Regions from separate parts of the Clostridium sp. LIBA-8841 genome, predicted to be linked through region 2. Evidence: riboswitches for the same ligand, from Rfam matches in the RefSeq annotation. Region 2 holds a riboswitch; each other region holds the start of a gene.
What was found. A riboswitch is a leader RNA that binds a small molecule or an ion and turns the genes downstream of it on or off. The one in region 2 is predicted to bind lysine.
Positions count from the first base shown of each region.

Region 1 (6,926 bases), 1.7 Mb from region 2:
AAATTATCACTTAACTCAGAAATTTCAACTTCTTCGATTTTTTCTAATTCAATATTATTTTCTAAACCTTTATATACTTTTAAAAATTTAAAAAATAATCCTAAATCAACAGAGTATCCTTTTATTGTATTCAAAGATTTACCTTTTACATTTTCTAGGTAATTTAGGAACTCCATAACTCGTTTTGGATATCTCGATTTCTCTAAAAAATCAAATTTAAGATTTTTATTTTTGTATGATTCATCGTTTAATTCATTTTTAAAATTTGATTTTTCAACAGAATTGATGTCCTTTTCTACCTCTAAGAGCTTGTCCATCCCAAGTTCTTTTATCCATCTTTTTATTATTCTTTGATTAATCTTATATATATCTGCCAATTCTGTATTACTTAGATTTCTTTTAAAGATTAAAATATAAATATCTTCAATTAAATCTTCGTAGTCACGTTGAATATTTTGAGAATCGTAATAGTTATATATATGATCTAGATTAGTTAAATCATCATTACTTAAATTTATATTGAGTAATTCTTTGATTTCCTGTGAGTATTGAAAATTTTCGAATTGATTTTGTTTATTATTCATAGTCTAAAATCCTTTCAAAGCCTTGATATGACTATATTGTAGCATATTTACTTAAAAAACGCAATAACTTCGCTAAATGTATATTTAGCGAAGTTATAAATTAGGGGTATTTTAAGAAATTCATATTTGTATTTTAAAAACAACTTTAAAATAAATTTTTAGTTGTGTTTGAACCATAGTTTGTGGTTTTAATTCTTAATTCAATTCTTCAAATCAAAGAACGATTATATATTATCAAATCGTAATACATTAAGTAATACATATACATGTAATACAATAACAATATCGATTGATATATTTTAATTATGACCAATATCGATTGATATATTTTAATTATGACCAATTTCCAAAATAATATACATGACGAGATTAAAAAAACGTAATATTTCTTACATTACAAATATATATTCAAATTTCTCACTATTCTAATATCGTTTTTAGATATTAATAAGAAAACAAAAGGAAGTTAACTATATTCTTGTTATCATCCTTTTGTTTTCTTATACTATAAAGATGTAATTATGATAATTCGTCTAGGTTATTACTTTCTTTTCCATCAGGGATACTTCTTAAATAAGCTTCACCTTTTTTAGAATGAGAAATTATAACACCATCAATCATTCCCTCTTCTGCAAGTCTTACACCTTCAGCTTTAGAAACAGTTTTTCCGTTACTTAAAACGTAATCTGTAATTTCTCCACTACTATTCTTTTTTACTTTAACTATAGAATCTGACATAAATTATCACCTTCCTTTACTATTATTTTGCATGTATTTTCAAAAAATATTCTCTGTAAAAAATTATTTTTGTTTGTTATAATTAATATATAAAAGGTTTACATAAATGAGAGGTGATTATTTTGTATTTAGAAAAAATTATTAAAGCAAAAAAGAATATAGAAGATATAGTTATAAAAACACCTTTAATATATAGTGAGGTATTCTCAAGGAAATCTGAGAATCAAGTGTATATGAAATGTGAAAACTTACAATTAACAGGTGCTTATAAAATTAGAGGCGCATTAAATAAGATAAGATCCTTATCAGAGAAAGAAAAAGCAAGAGGCGTTGTATGTTCTTCTGCTGGGAATCATGCTCAAGGTGTAGCTTTTGCCGCTTCTCAAGCAAGTGTTAAATCAACAATAGTAATGCCTAAAACAACTCCTCTATTAAAAATTCAATCTACAAAAGATTTAGGTGGAAATGTTGTTTTATCAGGATATGTATATGATGATGCTTTTAACGAAGCTAAAAGAATAGAAGAAGAAGAAGGTACTTTATTTATACATCCATTTAATGACATCGATGTAATATATGGTCAAGGTACTGTAGCTTTAGAAATTTTCGAAGATTTAAAAGATGTAGATGTTATTCTTTGTCCAATTGGTGGAGGTGGTCTTATAAGTGGAGTCTCTTTAGCTGCTAAGGAATTAAATCCTAATGTAAAAATAATAGGAGTTCAAGCTGAAGGTGCTAATGCTATGGAACAAAGTTTTAAATCAGGAGAAATAATCAATTTAAAATCTGTAGATACAATTGCAGATGGTATTGCTGTAAAAAAACCTGGTGATTTAACCTTTAATTTCATAAAAGAATATGTAGATGATATAATAACAGTTTCAGACCATGAAATAGTTGAAGCTTTCTTTACCTTAAGTGAAAAGCACAAACTTTTAGCTGAAGCTTCAGGAGCTGTTTCTTTAGCTGCCTCTTCTAAATTGAATTTTAAAGATAAAAATATAGTATCAATAATAAGTGGTGGTAACATAGATATGGTTACCATAACCTCATTAATAAATAGCGCTTTAGTTTCTAAAGGTAGACTTTTTGGATTTAGCTTAGAAGTTCCTCATAAGCCAGGACAAATTTTTAGAATTTCAAAAATACTTACAGACGTAAATGCTAATATAGTAAAACTTGAACACAATAATTTTAAGGCAACAGATGCGCTTAAAAATATGGTTATAGAAATAACCTTAGAAACTAATGGTCATTCTCATATTGCTGAAATTAAAAAGGCTTTAACTGATCAAAGCTATGTAATTAAACAAATTTATTAGTAAGAAAATAAAAGAGGCAGTATTTTATTTAATTAAAATACTGTCTCTTTTTTAAAATTATACACTTCTCTACTCCACCTTTAAATAAAACCTAATAAAAAAGAGCCTATTTGTAATAGACTCTTTTTGAAATTGTATACTATTTAAAATTCCCTTTAATTAATAAACATCTTTAAATTCTTCTAAAGGTAAATCAACATCTTCTAATTCATGGTAATTAAAATTATCTCTACTTAAATCAACATCTTCTAATTTTATTAATTTAGTATGATGTTTAAATTTATAGTAGAAAAATAAACCTAGGAATAAAGGAATTCCTATATATGATGAAATTAACCCACCCCAGTCTATTCCATTTCTAACATCTAAATAAGCATATCCTTGTCCTAAAACGATTATTCCACATAATATTAAAGCAATTATAGGTCCAAGTGGAAATAATTTAGCTTTATAAACTAATTTACTCATATCTTTCCTTTGTGCTACATAAGCTCTTCTAAATCTATAGTGACATATTGCAATACCAAGCCATGCTATAAATCCAGATAAACCAGATGCTGCTACAAGCCATACATATACAGTATTCTCAGCATAAATACCTGTTAAGAAACATAAACTAGCAATTATTGTTGTTAATATTATTGCATTAACTGGCACTCCTCTAGAATTTGTTTTTTGAAATATCTTAGGTGCCATTCCACTTTTAGCCATAGCATAAAGCATTCTACTAGATGCATACATTCCTGAGTTACCAGCTGATAAAACTGATGTAAGTATTATTGCATTCATAACAGATGCCGCACCAGCTAGCCCTATTTTTTCAAAAACTACTGTGAAAGCACTTGTTTCTACTCCTGCTTGAGCATTAGGTACTAAAGCTCCAATTACTAAGATTGTTCCTAAATAAAATAATAAAATTCTCCAGAAGATTGTGTTAACTGCCTTTGGTACATTTTTTTCAGGATCTTCACTTTCTCCAGCGGCAACCCCTACTAACTCAGTTCCTTGAAATGAGAAGCCAGCTATTAAGAAAATCATGAATATAGATTTTGCTCCTCCAATAAATGGACCACCATTAGCATAGAAATTTTTAAAGCCTACTTTTTCTCCTCCTATTATTCCAAATATCATAAGAACTCCTATAATTAAGAAAATAATAACAGTAGCAACTTTTACTGCTGCAAACCAAAATTCTGATTCTCCGTAAGCTTTAGCAGATAATAAATTAAGACCTAATATAATTACTAAAAATAACGCACTCCATACCATAGCTGGAACATTTGGAAACCAGAATTTCATTAATAAAGAACCTGCAACCATCTCTGCTGCTATTGTTATAGCCCAGTTATACCAATAGTTCCATCCTAAAGCAAATCCAAAGGCTGGATCTACGAATTTTGTTGCATAAGTTCCAAAGGAACCTGTCTCTGGCATATATGTTGCCATTTCTCCTAAGCTTGTACATAAGAAATAAACCATTATTCCTATTACTCCGTAAGCTACAAAAGCTCCTCCAACACCTGCTTGATGCAAAGTATCTCCCATTGCTAAGAAAATACCTGTACCTATGGCTCCACCCATTGCAATCATACTAAGATGTCTTGATTTTAATCCCCTTTTTAGATTAGTATTTTGTTCCTGACTCATTTTTTAGTCCTCCTTATGGTTTTAATAATTAACCCATAAGTGATAACTAAGTTCCGCTAACAAAAGAAACCCTTAAGCGTGGTTTCATGCTTAAGGGTTTGTAAAGTCTTATTAAACAATACTCTTCTTTCATGATAGCACACCACAAAACTAATTGTGACAGTGTTACATATATTATATGCAACCCCAACCTAATAGAATTAAAGCCTCTTCTACTGGTTTCGGCGATTCATCCTTTCTCTTTGCTTCATAGTGCTTACCTCTGCAAAGATACTATTAATCATCGCGCCTCTATCTCAGTTATTCACTTTATATTAATAATTATGCAGTTTAATTTACAAATTGTCAATCTTTTTTTATTGTTAATGAAACCCAATCAATAAATTACATTTATAAAAAGAATATATTTTATTACTATAATTAATAATTACCTTGACTTTAAATATTAATTATAGTAATATGTACTCATACAAAGAACAGATGTATTTAATAAAAATACAAGAAGGGGGCTATTATGAAAAATTTATCTTTAATAAAGAGAATATTTTTTGCAATCATTTTAGGAATACTGATTGGGCTAGGTTGTTCCTACATAAATTTTGATATACCCGTTAGGGCATTAATGACCTTCAATGGATTATTCGGAAACTTACTTAGTTTTTTAATACCACTTATAATAGTTGGATTTATAGTACCTGGAATCGCATCTTTAGGAAGCAAATCAGGAAAAGGACTTTTAGTAACAACTTTAATAGCATATGCATCAACATTTTTAATAGGTATAATAACATTCTTTATAGGACGTTCATTACTTCCTAAATTTATAGTAAGTGCTTCTTTAAGTACTAGCTCTGTAAATGTTGAACCATACTTCGCAATAGACATACCTCCAATGTTTAGTGTTATGTCTGCTTTGGTTTTTGCATTCTTATTAGGTATAGGAATATCAAGAATAAAAAATAGTTACTTATTAAAAGTATCTGAAGAGTTTAATCATGTTGTTTCATTAACAATAAAAAATCTTTTAATACCATTAGTTCCAGTATATATTCTTTCAATATTTGCTAAGTTAAGCTATAATGGTGAAATATTTACTACTTTAAAATCTTTTGGACTTGTTTACGTAGTTCTTTTCTCAATACAAGGAGCTTATTTATTAGTTCAATATGTTTTAGCTGGAACTATAAAGAAACAAAATCCATTTAAACTGTTAAAAAATATGATTCCTGCATATATGACAGCTTTAGGTACTCAATCATCAGCAGCTACAATTCCAGTTACTTTAAACTGTACTATAGAAAATAAAGTCGATGAAGATGTTGCAGACTTTGTTATACCTTTAGGAGCTACAATAAACTTGGCTGGTGATACTATAACTTTAGTACTTGCTTCTATGGCTGTAATGTATATGAAAGGACAAGTTCCAACATTATCACTTATGTTACCTTTCATAGTTATGTTAGGAGTAACTATGGTAGCAGCACCAGGAGTACCTGGTGGTGGTGTTATGGCTTCTCTAGGTTTACTTGAAAGTATGCTTGGCTTTGGTAATGTGGAAAAATCATTAATGATAGCATTACATGCTGCACAGGATAGTTTTGGTACAGCAACAAATGTAACAGGTGATGGAGCTATAGCAATAATAGTAGAGTCTATCCTAAGAAGAAATAAAAAATCTAATCTTAAAATTGAAGAGGCTAAAGAAGAGTTTCTTCCAGAGGTTAGTTGTAATTAAAAAATGACTATGAGAAATTCTCATAGTCATTTTTTTATTTAATAATTATATTATTGCTTTTGGGGAATAATTGCTCATATAAAGCATCAAATCCCTCATCAGCTAATACTACTTCAGTATCATCATTTACATAGAATTGATTCATAGTATTCATTATAAGTTCATATTTTTTAAGATTACCTTCTTCAAGTAAAACCTCATAAAGATATGCTAAGTGATTTTGCATATACTCTTGCATCTCTTTAAGTTCTTCATCAGAAATTTTATTTTCCTTATGAATTTTATTTACAGGACCATTCTTAAAAATGAAATATGTTGAAGCTTTTGCTATTCTAGCAATATGTTCTTTAGTCTTATTATCATTCATATTTGTCACCTCTCTATATCTAACGTAATAATTATAAGATAAAATTACCTACATTTCAATTTTTCTTATCTATACAAATAATATAGTTTTATTATCCATTTTATCATTAAATTGTGAAAGAATTTATGTGTTTATTAAATATATTTGACATATTGATGAACAACTTGTATAATCATTTTGTTTGGTATTCTTTTAAGTTTTTAAATACACGTTAAATATTAAATTCACATTCAATAATACGATTCACAAAACTCAAAAATTAAGGAGTGTATTAAAAAATGAAAAAAGAAAAATTTATTCCTAAACTTATATTTTTCTTATTAGGAATGGCAATCATACAATTAGGCGTTGTAATATTTTTATTAAGTGGTGCAGGATCAGATCCTTTCACTGTATTTACTCAAGGGCTTTCAAAAGCTTTAAGTATTTCAACTGGAACAGCTAATATGATAATACTTATTACTTTAGTTATTGGAATTTTCGTTATTGACAGAAAACAACTTAAAGTTGGAACTTTTGTACTTGTATTAGTA
Region 1 covers NZ_CM173488.1:1,973,447-1,980,372, forward strand. The annotation lists gene AC2A4K_RS08680 (tyrosine recombinase XerC) at 1-176, opposite strand, end outside; gene AC2A4K_RS08685 (DUF3892 domain-containing protein) at 1,104-1,322, opposite strand; gene ilvA (threonine ammonia-lyase) at 1,445-2,644, shown strand; gene AC2A4K_RS08695 (amino acid permease) at 2,804-4,291, opposite strand; lysine riboswitch at 4,419-4,593, opposite strand; gene AC2A4K_RS08700 (dicarboxylate/amino acid:cation symporter) at 4,806-6,026, shown strand; gene AC2A4K_RS08705 (hypothetical protein) at 6,061-6,393, opposite strand; gene AC2A4K_RS08710 (YczE/YyaS/YitT family protein) at 6,672-6,926, shown strand, end outside.
Region 1: it holds a riboswitch for lysine, as region 2 does, so the genes downstream of both, AC2A4K_RS08695 (amino acid permease) here and AC2A4K_RS16445 (Na+/H+ antiporter NhaC family protein) in region 2, are expected to answer to the same signal.

Region 2 (6,926 bases):
AATACATAGACAATACCCTTTCTATGCTTGTATAGCCGCAGTAATTTGTATGAAAGATACTGTTGAAAATTCATATAAAATGGGAAAAGACAGAATGATTGGTACAATTACTGGCGGTTTAGTAGGCTTATCATTCACTTTTTTAGCACTAACATTTAATCTAATAAAATTTCCAGGATTAATAACTGGTGCTGGAGTAGTGCTAACTATTTACTTACTTAATATATTTAACAAAAAAGGATCTGTTTCTATAGGATGTATAGTATTAATAGCTATCATGACAAACCTACATGGGAAAGCACCATATGCTTATGCTTTTGATAGAATTATAGATACCTTTATAGGTATAATAATAGCTCTATTAATAAATAAGTATATATATAAGTATGAAAATAAGGTAAAAAAGGATATAGAAAACATAGAAGAAAAAATTAATAGACTTGAGACAGAAATAAAGGATGATGTCAGAAAGTTAGAAAACAAGAAAAAAAGTTAATATGATTTAGGGGTGAAATATTTGTTTAACTTTAACCTGCAAACTATAGGGGCCAGAAATCTTAAAACATCTCTCTCGGTATTTCTATGCATCATAGTATTTGAGCTACTAGGACGTTCTAGTGCCTTCTTTGCTTGTATAGCAGCTATGATGTGTATGCAAGATACTGTTGAGAACTCTTATAAAATGGGAAAAAACAGAATGCTTGGAACTTCTATAGGTGCTGTTGTGGGACTAACTCTCACAGCAATATTTAATCTATTAGACTTACAACATTTTATTATTTATGCACTTTTAACAGCAATAGGTACTACTATAGCTATCTATCTATGTATCTTATTTAATTGTAAAGGTGCAGTAAATAGTGCTTGTATCGTTGTATTTGCTATAATGACCAGCTTAAAGGGAGTTGGCTCATATAATTATGCTTTTAATAGAATTCTAGATACATTTATTGGAGTTATAATTGGTATATTAGTTAATAGACTTGTATATCCTTATTCAAAGACAACAGAAGAGGATACCAATTAAAAATATGCTGCAATATAAAAAAGAGAAGGTTATAGCCTTCTCTTTTTTTATATTTAATTATTACTAGTAGTTTGTTCTACCTTCTTACCAAATATCATTGTTAATACGAATAAAGCTGTTAAAGCTATAGGTAAGACTATCCAGAAGCTTAATCCTAGACCAGCTGGTATATATCCAAATACTACAGTTATTATTCCAACAAAGATTGAATACCATATTTGTGTTCTAACGTGTTCTATATGGTCACAACCCGCTCCTGTTGAAGAAAGGATTGTTGTATCCGATATAGGTGAACAATGATCTCCAAAAATTGCTCCTGTTAATACAGCTGATGTACTAACTATTACAAACTGCCATTCTGGATTTATAGCAAAAGCTAGTGGAATTGCTAATGGCATTAGTATTCCCATGGTTCCATAAGCTGTACCTGTTGCAAAGGCTATTACTGAACCTAAAATAAATATTATAGCAGGTAATAAGAATGCTGGTATCGTATCTGATAAAACTCCAACTAAATAAGATGCTGTTCCTAACTCCTTAATTACAGAGCTTAATGACCAAGCTAATATAAGAATTACTCCTGTTATTAGAAGTCCCTTCATTCCTTCAACCCATATTCCTATACCTTCTGAAATAGTAAATATCTTTCTGCACACACCTAATGCAAGTGCAACTATAGTTGCTAACAATGCTGATTGGAATAAGACTACCGAAGCATCAGCATTTGAGAATGCTGCTTGTATTCCAGCAAAACTTAAAGGTGCGTTATTCATAAGTTCTATTATTGCTAAATCTTCTCCACCCATTACAGTGACCCATCCACTATAATAAAATCCTACTAAAGATGAACCTATTAAAACACCAATCGGTATTATAGCATTCCAAATGCTTAACTTGATTCCTTTTATAGGTTCTAAATCTTCACTATCTGATGAAGTTTCTGTTGTTGATAAAACTTCTCCTCTTCTAGCTCTTCTCTCAGCCTTAAGCATTGGTCCAAACTCTCTTAGAGTTATTGCTGATATTACAACAAAAGCTAAAATTAATATATTATAAAATCTATATGGTATTGTTTCTAAGAATACTCCAAAACCATCTGCTTGTATTCCAACACTTTTTAAAGCATCACCGATTAATCCAACCTCTAACCCTATCCAAGTTGATATTATAGCTAACCCTGCAATTGGAGCAGCTGTAGCATCTATAATGAAAGCTAATTTTTCTCTTGAAACTCCTAACTTATCAGTAACTGGTCTCATTATTGGTCCTACTATTAATGAGTTAGCATAGTCATCAAAGAAAACCGCTAATCCTAAAAGCCAAGTTGTAAGCTGTGCACTTTTAACAGTCTTAGCTTTTCTTGCTAAAGCCTCAGCTATGGCCTTTGCTCCACCCATTTTAGCTACTAAATGAATTACTCCACCAATGACTAAAACCTGAAGAATTATACCTGCATTCCAAGGATCTGCTAAAGAATTTAAAGCTCTATAAGTAAAATCAATAAATCCTTGTGTCAGAGCTGTAAGTATATTAAATCCATTCAATTGAAGCATTATACATCCCGTCATTGTTCCTATAAATAAAGAAACTATAACATTCTTAGTTATGAAAGCTAGAACAATTGAAACTAAAGGTGGCAATACTGTCCATAATCCAAATTTTGTTGAATTTACAGCTGCAACATCTTCTGTAGCGAAAACTAAAGTTGAACATAGCATTGTCATAACAAAAACTGCTAAAAACACTTGAAATCTTGTTCTGTTTCTCATTTTTAAATCCCCCTTAAATACTTAATGAATTAATTTAAAGAGGCATTCTTTTTAATTGCTATTTATCCCTAAATATAAAAAACCTTAGGCTTAATCAACCTAAGGTCTTAATAATTACGAAATTTATTTTATAAACAAATTAACCATTACTAAATGTATTACCCTAAGATGATAGCGCTTCACAATTTTTTTGTGACAGTGTTATATATATTTTATATAACCCCAGCATTTAGCATTAAAGCTTTAGCTAAAAACTTCGGCGATAATCCCTTTTCTAATACTTCTACGCTGCTTAACTCCATATTAGTACTCTTGATTTCTCGCGCCTCTACCTCTTTTAAAATTATTCACTTTTATAATTATTATATTGTATACATTTATACAATATAAATATATTTTTTTCAAGCATTTAAGAAGTTTATTAACTATTTGTTAAAAAAATCCCGATTTTATTATAGAAATCAATAACCATAAACCTAATATTCCTGCTACTACAAATCCTATTAACCCTAAAATAGGGACACCCTGAAAAGTTGGTCCTGTTTTAGCATTAACTATTAATGATGAGCCTATTATCATGCATCCTACAATAAGAGCGAATGCTATTCTATTCACCATTCTATTTAAATCTGTAAGAGGCTTATCTAAGCCTTTCATTTCGATTTGTAATTTAGCTCTTCCTTTAGTTAAACTATCTACAAGTTCTGAAAATTTAGTTGGAACCTCTAAACTTTTTGTGGCTAATTTATAAGCTCCTATGATGATTTTATCTTTATTTAAACTTTCTAATATTTCTTTTTTATTTTTTTCCTTTACATAAGGAAAAATACACTCCATAATTTCTAAATCAGGATCAATATTACTAACAACTCCTTCTAATATGACAGTTGATCTCACAAGAGTGGTCATTTCTTTCGGAAACTGGATATTATTTCTTCTAGATATTTCGAATACTTCTTTGAATAAATCTGATATTTTTATACTTTTCAAAGAAGCATTTATATATTTTAAAACCATATTATTTAAATCTTCATATAAAATTGAATATTCAACTGGTCCTTTTTTTATTCCTATAGCATTTACAAAATCAACTAAAGTATCAATATCTTCTAAAGCCACAGCTGTCATAGCTTTATTAAGCCAATTTTTTAGATTTGTATCCAATTCTCCGACTAATCCAAAATCTATAAAATATATCTTTTCGTCTTTAATAAGTAGATTTCCTGGATGAGGATCTCCATGGAAAAATCCATCTTCAAAAACCTGCTTGAAAAAAGAATTTGCAAGCTTATTAGCAATATCTTTACATTGATATCCCTCACTCTTTAAAACATCAAAATCAGTTATTTTATATCCTTCTATGTATTCCATAGTCAAAATTTTCTTTGAAGTAAGTCTATCTATGACTATTGGAACTCCTACGCAAGCTACGTTCTTATTTAATTCATGAAACTTTTCTGTATTCTTAGCCTCTTTCACAAAATTAAGTTCATTTAATGTATCATATTCAATCTCCTTAAAAGCCTCAAAAGGATTAATTAATGTATTTGATACATGAGAAGATGTAAATCTACTTAATCTTCTTAGTATGCTTAAATCTAACTTCATTTTTTCATCAATTTTATAGTGTTGAACTTTAACAACTACATCTTTCCCATTTATTAACTTAGCTTTATGAACCTGAGCAATTGAAGCTGAAGCTAATGGAGTTTCACTAAATTCTGAAAAATATGTATTTATATCAGTCCCAAAGGACTCGTAAAACATTTCTTTAACCTTACTGAAATCTGTTATTTCATTATTGTCTTGAAGCTTTTCTAATTCCTCAATGTAAGCCTTAGGAAGCAAATCTGGTCTTGTACTTAATATTTGTCCAATCTTAACAAAAGTTGCGCCTAACTCCTCAAGCGCTTCTCTAAAGGCTTGCGGTCTAGGCTCAACCTTTTTGCTATTAGGCAATTTTTTAGAAACTAAAAAGTCAAAACCATAGTAAGTAAAAACTCTCACAATTTCTCTTAGCCTTTGTACACCCTGTCGTTTACTCATGAACTCACCTCCCATATCTAAAACATTAAAATTATCTTTATTTATTAATAATATTAAAAAACTCTATAAAGTATATTAAGAGAATTCAGTATTTTCATTTAAGCTATTTTGCTATAGCTATAAACGTCTTTACTCCTAATCCTCTAAATACTTTATAGAGTTTTATTCTTTTATTTTATAGCCTAAATTTCTTCATCTTTCATTTTAGCTTCTAGCACGGCTACTCTTTCTCTCAATTTATTTATTTCTTCTAAAGTACCTTTATTAGCTTCATCAAACATAGCTTTAAAGTTATCTTTTGTGAAAGGCTTCATTTTTTCTAATTTACATGTTATTTCGTTAGTCGCTTCTGTAGTTTTTTCTTGGAAATTTCTTTTTAACTCTTCAGATAAAACTTTTCCATCTTCAACAGTCATCTTTCCTTTTGAAACCATATCTGCTATAAAACAATCTGCTTTTTCATAAGCAGTAGCAGCTGTTCCAACTCCAGCTAACATAACTTTTTTTAACTCATTAATCATGAAATCATCTCCTAAACCATAGTTTTCTCTATAAAAGTTTTATTTAATTCTACTCTTAATTTCTTCAAAATTAAAGCTTATTATTCTTAAAGTAATATTAATTCTAAATTATCTATTACTCATAAAATTTTCTATATCTTCTACAGATTTAATACAATCTTTTGTTAGAACTTCACAGCCATCTTTAGTTACCAGAACATCATCTTCTATTCTTATGCCTATACCTTCTTCTTCTATGTATAGACCTGGCTCTACAGTATAAACCATACCTTCTTCAAGTATTATATTTCTCTTACCAACATCATGTGTGTCAAGTCCTAAACTATGACCTATTGAATGGAAATAATATTTTCTATAATCTTTTTTATCTTCTATAAGACCTAATCTAACACAAGCCTCTGCTAAAAGATCATTTGCCTTATTGTTTATTTCAAAAAATCCTATTCCAGGTCTAATAGAATTTATTATTTCTTCGTTCACTTTTAAAACTTCTTCATAAACTTCTTTTTGTCTCTTTGTAAACTTACCATTAGCAGGGAATGTTCTAGAAATATCTCCATTATAATAATTTACTTGAGCACCTAAATCAAATAGAATTAAATCTCCATCTTTTATCTCACTATTATTATCTACATAGTGTAAAGTAGCCGCATTTACTCCAGCAGCTGCTATTGTTTTAAAAGCATAGTCCTTAACTCCATGTTGTTTTAAATAGAAATCAAAATATGCTTCTACCTCATATTCTTTCATTCCGGGTTTACATTCTTTCATTAAAAGTTCTACACCTTTTGCTGTTATATCTGCAGCTTTTTTTATTTCTTCTACTTCCTCTTTACATTTAATTTGTCTTAAAGCAGCTATATCACTATAAGCATCCTTTATTATTACTTGAGGATATTTTTCTCTAATATTCTTTGCAAATCTTTGACTTTTACTTATTTCTTCATCAAATGAAGCTCTTTCTAAATCTAAATAAAAAGTTTCTGCAATTCCATTAGTAAAAATCATATTTAAATCATTTTCAAAATCTTCTAAGAATTTTACATTTTCTATACCTGAGATTTCCTTAGCCTCATAGTCTCTTATAGTCTTTCCAGTCCATCTCTCTTGCTCTAAATTAGGCTTTAATATATAAAGAATCTCTTCAAATATTCCGTCTATTTTTTTAATCATTAATATATGCTTCTCTTCATCTACTCCTGTTAAGTAGTAAAAGTTTCTGTTAGGAGTAAATGGGAAATATTCATCTGCTGTTTTTCTTTTTGCTTCTCCTGCAAATAAAACTAATATTGAATTGTCATCTAGTTTTTTCAATAAATTCTCTCTATTTCTAGTAAAGACTAAGTTTTTCATTTTAATCCCTCCAATTCCTATTTATTAAATTTTATCATATATAAGATTTAAAATCTTACAATAAATTATACAGTTTCTTATTTTTTACTTAAACAAATAAAAAAATACTCACTAGATCAACTAGTGAGTACTTATTATTATCTTACTTCAAAGCTATTAAACTCTATCTTTTTTACCTTCGAAAGCATTGATGTACATTTGCTTAATTTC
Region 2 covers NZ_CM173488.1:3,676,220-3,683,145, forward strand. The annotation lists gene AC2A4K_RS16435 (FUSC family protein) at 1-496, shown strand, start outside; gene AC2A4K_RS16440 (FUSC family protein) at 518-1,027, shown strand; gene AC2A4K_RS16445 (Na+/H+ antiporter NhaC family protein) at 1,081-2,796, opposite strand; lysine riboswitch at 2,961-3,135, opposite strand; gene AC2A4K_RS16450 (ABC1 kinase family protein) at 3,229-4,842, opposite strand; gene AC2A4K_RS16455 (phasin family protein) at 5,025-5,363, opposite strand; gene AC2A4K_RS16460 (aminopeptidase P family protein) at 5,472-6,716, opposite strand; gene adhE (bifunctional acetaldehyde-CoA/alcohol dehydrogenase) at 6,873-6,926, opposite strand, start outside.

Region 3 (6,926 bases), 1.0 Mb from region 2:
GAGTGTTTCTAACTTGTTAATAAAAGAGTTTTTATGTAGAATATAATAACAAGGAATATAAAAATAAATATTTTATAATAAAAATTAAAAGTCTAATAAAGATAAAGAGGTTACTATAGATGAATTATAATAGTATTATTAAAAAAGCTATTTTTTTAAGAAGACCAAATAGATTTCAAGCCTATGTAGTTTTAGATGGAGAAGAGTTATTGGTTCATGTTCCTAATACAGGAAGATGTAGAGAAATATTAAAAGAGGGATGTACTGTACTTTTAAGAAAGGGAACTACTCCAAATAGAAAAACTCCCTATGATTTAATAGCAGCATACAAGGGAGAAACTTTAATAAGTATAGATTCTCAAATTCCTAATAAAGTTGTGGAAGAAGCACTTAGAAACAATAAAATAAAGGAATTAAGAAAATTTAATAATATAAGTAGAGAGAAAACTTTTGGAAAATCTAGATTTGATTTTAAATTACAAGATGGAAATGAAAATACATATTTTTTAGAAGTAAAGGGTGTAACCTTAGAAGAAAACGGGGAAACTAGATTTCCAGATGCACCAACTGAAAGAGGAAGAAAACACATATTAGAGTTAATTGAAGTAAAAAAATTAGGTATGGGAGCAGGAATAATTTTTTTAATTCAAATAGAGAATGTTTCTAAGTTCTCTCCTAATGATGATACTGACCCAAAATTCGGAGAGGCCCTAAGATTGGCGAAGGCTAAAGGGGTAGATGTATTTGCGTATAATTGTAAAGTTACAGAAGAAGAAATAGAGTTACTTAATCCGGTTGAAATAATATTATAAATTATAGGAAATATAATTTATTTATTTTAAGTAGATAATAGTAGAATTTTTAAGATATAGATTAGAAATATAATAAAGAATATAAATTAGTATTTGAGATTATGAAAGGTGGTGAACTTTAGTTAGCTTAATTTATATATTACTATTTTAATATTAAATGATGAAAATTAATAAATTTTATATTGTAATATATTAAACTAGCCTCACTAAAGATATTAATTATGAAATTTAAATATTGTCCACTATGTGGTGAAAAATTAGAGCTTAAGGATAGCTGGGATGAGGGAATGGTACCTTATTGTAAGAGACATGGCATGATGTTTTTTGATTTGCCTAAACCATGTATTGTTGTTGCTGTAATAAAAGGTGATGAAATAATTTTATTAAAACAAAGTTATATATATAAAAACTCTAAAGTACTAATATCTGGATATGTTGGAGTAGATGAGTGTGCTGAAGAAACTGTTTATAGAGAAGTAAAAGAGGAAACAGGTATAGTAGTTAAGGATATAAAATATTTAGGAAGTGACTTTGTAGATGGCAAAGAATTACTTATGTTAACTTATTTAGCATATTATGAATCAGGTGAAATAAAAAAGTCAAATGAAGTAGAAGGAGCTGCTTGGTACAATATAGAGGATGCTCTTTGTGAGTTAAATGAAGATAGAATTGGAAAAAGAGTAGTAAAAAAACTTTTAAAAGAAATTGGATATGAAGGTACTAAAGCTTTTAGATGTGAAGGAAATGATTGTAATGTATAAAAATTTTTATTAATAATATTTTCTTAGGGTATTGCATTAATTAAAGTTTTTTAGTAACATTATAGAAAATCAATTAATATAATAAAAATATAAATGAATTAGAAATAGGACCAAAGTAGAGGTGCTGTAATTAAGAGTATTCATAAGTAGCTGACGAGCGATGAGATATGATGAAAGGAATTATGGCCGAAGGATAATTGATGGTAATTAATTTTTCTGGGTATATGTAAAATATGCATATAACTGTCACTTTAAAAAAGTGGAGTGCTACAAGGTACGCTAAGTTGCGATTAAAGCAGCAAAGGTGTTCCTTTGCTGTTTTATTTATTGGAATTAAATGCCAAAATCTCGGTAGCTTTGCATACTTTTATACTCTGCCACTAAAAACTTAATTGTGTGGAGGGAAAAGATATGAAATTATTTGGATCAATGAAAGTAGAAGGAAATGAATTGTATGTGGGAGGAATAAAAGCAAGTACTTTAAGTAAAGAGTATGGAACTCCTTTATATATAGTTGACGAAGAGTTAGTTAGAAGCAATTGTAAAAGGTTCTACAATGCTATGAAATGTGAAGAAAGAGGAAACAGAGTTACCTATGCAGGGAAGGCATTTATAAACATGTCAATGTGCAATTTAGTTAATGAGGAGAATTTATATTTAGATGTAGTTTCAGGGGGAGAACTTTATACAGCATATAAAGCTGGGTTCCCGTTAGAAAGAATATATTTCCATGGAAATAACAAATCTAATTATGAAATAGATTTAGGTGTTAGATTAGGGATAGGAAGATTTATAGTAGATAATTTGCATGAATTAGAAATTTTAAATTCAATAGCGCAAGAATATGGAAGGATTCAAAAGGTTTATTTAAGAATAACTCCAGGAGTAGAAGCTCATACTCATGAATATATAAAAACAGGACAGTTGGATTCAAAATTTGGGTTCCCTGTGATTGGAGATACTGTATATGATGTGGTTAAAAGAGCTATAGAGTTAGAGTATATAGAACTGAGTGGATTACATTGTCATATAGGATCACAAATATTTGATTTAGAACCTTTTGAGGACACAACAGAGATAATGTTAAATCTTATAAATGATATAAAAAATAAATTTGGATATGAAATAAAAGAGCTAGATTTAGGTGGTGGATTTGGTATATATTATACGGAAGGAGATCAACCTAAGGAAATAGAGGAATATTGCTCAGTTATAATAAATAAGGCTGAGGAAGTTTGTAAAAATTTAAATATGAATATTCCTATATTAAGTGTAGAACCAGGAAGAAGTATTGTAGGAAATGCAGGATTAACTCTTTATACTGTTGGAGCTATAAAAGAAATCCCTAATATAAGGAAATATGTTAGTGTAGATGGTGGAATGAGTGATAATATAAGGCCAGCATTATATAGTGCAAATTATGAGTCATTAATAGCTAATAGAGTTTATGATAATTCTAAAGAAGTAGTAACTGTAGCAGGAAAATGCTGTGAATCAGGAGATGTACTTTTAAATTCTATAGAAATGCCTAAAATGGAAACTGGAGATATATTAGCAATAATGTCCACTGGAGCTTATGGTCATTCAATGGCTAATAACTATAATAGGATACCTAAAGCGGCTGTAGTTAGTGTAAATAATGGAAACTCGAGAGTGATGTGTAAAAGAGAAACTTATGAAGATCTGCTTAGAAACGAATGTTTTTAATTTATGATATAAGTTGCATGGTAAAAACTATGCAACTTTTTTTATTTAAAATGATTTAGAATACTTCATTAAAGTATATAATAAAAGGTGAAGTAGTAAATAAATTAATAAATATGAATTTAATTAGAGTTTATATATACTTATATCAAATTTTTAGTTAAAATTGATTGAAAAATATTTAATAAAAAAAAGACATAAAAAAGACATAAAAGGATGATAAAATTATAGTAAAATATTTTTCAAACTTGAGGAAAAAACTATGAATTAAAGTTTACAAAGTTATGGTAATTTATGATATACTTATATTTGATACTTTTAAATTTTTTAAAGTAGAAAATTCTAAAATTGGTGAGAATTAATTTAAAATAAATTTTTAATATTTCTCATATTAATATTCGGAACAAGGAGTATAAAATGAAAAAATTGATAGTTGATAGAATAGAAGGACATTTTATTGTATGTGAAGATGAAAATGAAAAGATTTTAGAATTAAATAAGGATGACGTAATAGGAGAGATAAAAGAGGGGGATGTTTTAGTAAAAGGTAAGGATGGAAAGTTTCTTTCTGATAAAGCGCTTACAATGAAAAGAAAAAAAGAAATAGAAGACTTAATGAAAGGTATGTGGGAATAGGAATGGGCACTAGTAATTCAAAAAAGACATCATTCTTTTTAGATTGGATTGTACCAATCTTAGCAGCTTTACTATTAGCTTTTTTGATTCACAAATTTTTATTGTTTAAAATAAAAGTTCCTACAGGGTCAATGATGCCGACAGTAGAGATTGGAGATCAATTATTTGTTACTAGAATATACAATACTTCCAATATTAAAAGAGGAGATATAGTTGTATTCAATTCAGATGAATTTAGTGAACCGCTTCTTAAACGTGTTATAGGATTACCAGGTGATCACGTTGAAATAAAAAGTGATGGTTCAGTCTATGTAAATGGAAATAAACTTGAAGAAGATTATGTTAAATATCCAGGTGGAAAAACTGATATGTCTTTTAATGTGCCTGAAGGAAAATTTTTAATGTTAGGTGACAATAGAAATAACAGTGATGATGCTAGATATTGGAATGATCCATATGTAGATGGAAAAGACATAGAAGCAAAAGCACAGATAACAGTATATCCTTTTAATAGAATAGGATTTGTAAAATAAACGTTAGAAAAGGAGGAATGAGAGATGTTTAAAGATAAAAAAATGCTTAAATATATTCTCATATATGGTATTATAGCATTTGGTATAGTACTAACCTTTAACATGGTTAAAGATGAAATGCTATATGAAAAAGTAGATTATAGTACTTTTATGCAAATGGTAGAGAAAAAAGAAGTTAAAGCGGTGAATTTTTCAGGAAATCAAATTGAAATAACACCTTCAGATAGTAGTGAATTAAAAGGAAAAATATTATATACAACTAACCCAGCAGTTGCTGGTATTACTCAACCAGAGTTACTTAAGGACTTAAATGCATCAGGTGTAAGTTTTAATGTTACTAAACCTGAAAACTATCAATTTTTAGGATTCTTAATGTCATGGATATTCCCATTATTACTTATATTCTTTTTAGGAAGAATGATGTTCTCTAAGATGAATAATAAAATGGGTGGCGGAGTGATGTCATTTGGAAAAAATAATGCTAAGCTTTATGCTGAAAATGAAACTGGAATAACATTTAAAGATGTTGCAGGTCAAGAAGAGGCAAAAGAATCATTAGTAGAAATAGTAGACTTTTTACATGATACTAGTAAATATGTTGCTATTGGAGCTAAGCTTCCTAAAGGAGCTTTATTAGTAGGGCCTCCAGGAACAGGTAAAACTTTACTTGCTAAAGCTGTTGCAGGAGAAGCAAAAGTACCATTTTTCTCAATGTCAGGTTCTGACTTCGTAGAAATGTTTGTTGGTATGGGAGCTGCAAGAGTAAGAGATTTATTCAAGCAAGCTGAAGAAAAAGCACCATGTATAGTATTTATAGATGAGATTGATGCTATTGGTAAGAGTAGAGAAGGTTCTATTCAAGGTAATGATGAAAGAGAACAAACTCTTAATCAATTATTAACTGAAATGGATGGTTTTGATTCCTCTAAAGGAGTAGTTATATTAGCAGCTACTAATAGACCAGAGGTTTTAGATAAAGCTTTATTAAGACCAGGTAGATTTGATAGAAGAATAATTGTTGATAGACCAGACTTAATAGGAAGAGAAGAAATATTAAAAGTTCACTCTAGAGATGTTAAGTTATCAGATGATGTATCTTTAGAAGAAGTAGCAAAATCTACTCCAGGTGCTGTTGGAGCTGATTTAGCTAACATAGTTAACGAAGCTGCCTTAAGGGCTGTAAAGCATGGTAGAAAGTTTGTAATTCAAGAAGATTTAGATGAAGCTGTTGAGGTTATAATAGCTGGTCAAGAAAAGAAAGATAGAATTCTTTCACCAAAAGAAAAGAAAATTGTTGCTTACCATGAGGTTGGGCATGCATTAGTTGCTGCTTTATTAAACAATACAGATCCAGTTCATAAGATAACTATAGTTCCAAGAACAATGGGAGCTTTAGGTTATACAATGCAACTTCCAGAAGAAGAAAAGTACTTAGTTTCTAAGGATGAAATGATAGATCAGATATCAGTTATGCTTGGAGGTAGAGCAGCTGAAGAAGTAGTATTTAATACAATAACTACTGGGGCTTCAAATGATATAGAAAGAGCTACTCAATCAGCTAGAAATATGATAACTATATATGGTATGAGTGATAGATTTGATATGATGGCTTTAGAAGCTATGAGTAGTAGATATTTAGATGGAAGACCAGTTAGAAACTGTTCAGAGACTACAGCTGCTATAGCTGATGAAGAAGTATTATCTGTTATTAAGAAAGCTCATGAAAAATCAATTAAGCTTTTAATTGAAAATAGAGAGTTATTAGATGAAATAACAGGAGTTCTTTTAGATAAAGAAACTATAATGGGTGAGGAATTCATAGAAATAGTTTATGGGAAATATCCAGAAAAAAGAGAAGCCGATGAAAAGGCTAAGAAAGAAATTCAAAGCCTAAGAGAACAAGCATTAGCTAAGAGAAAAGAAAAAGAAGAAGCAATTAAGAAGGCTAGAGAAGAAGCCTTAAGATTAGAAGAAGAAGAAAGAAAACAAGCTGAATTAAAAGCTATGATTGAAGCTCAAGAGGAAGCAGCAAGATTAGCTAAAGCTAATAATGAAGCATTGGATTTAGCTAAAGAACCTGAAGATCAAAAGAAAGATGATAACTCTACAAATAAAATTGATGGTGAATAAATCTTAAACAACATTCTAGAAAAAGTTTTAAAATTTGGCTGTGTTTTAAACGCAGGTTGATTTTAGATAGAACCGCAAGTTATGTCTGAATGATTAGCTAAAATCAATAGCTAATTAAACAGAGTTTAATTTTATATGGCAATAAAAAGTGTATGAAGTTAAAAATGCTTCATGCACTTTTTGACTTTTCATTTATATTTTTGTTTAGAGGAAATCTTAGTGGTATAATTGGTTATAATGTAAGAGAGAAAATAAGAAAGGAAGATTTTAATGACTGATAAAAAAGATATAGAGTTTTTAGTTGAAGAGAAAAAATTAGAGGAAGTTTCTAATATATTAAATGAAGAAAT
Region 3 covers NZ_CM173488.1:869,000-875,925, forward strand. The annotation lists gene sfsA (DNA/RNA nuclease SfsA) at 120-812, shown strand; gene AC2A4K_RS03695 (NAD(+) diphosphatase) at 1,034-1,573, shown strand; lysine riboswitch at 1,682-1,851, shown strand; gene lysA (diaminopimelate decarboxylase) at 1,985-3,280, shown strand; gene AC2A4K_RS03705 (DUF3006 domain-containing protein) at 3,695-3,913, shown strand; gene lepB (signal peptidase I) at 3,916-4,446, shown strand; gene ftsH (ATP-dependent zinc metalloprotease FtsH) at 4,471-6,576, shown strand; gene AC2A4K_RS03720 (HelD family protein) at 6,847-6,926, shown strand, end outside.
Region 3: it holds a riboswitch for lysine, as region 2 does, so the genes downstream of both, lysA (diaminopimelate decarboxylase) here and AC2A4K_RS16445 (Na+/H+ antiporter NhaC family protein) in region 2, are expected to answer to the same signal.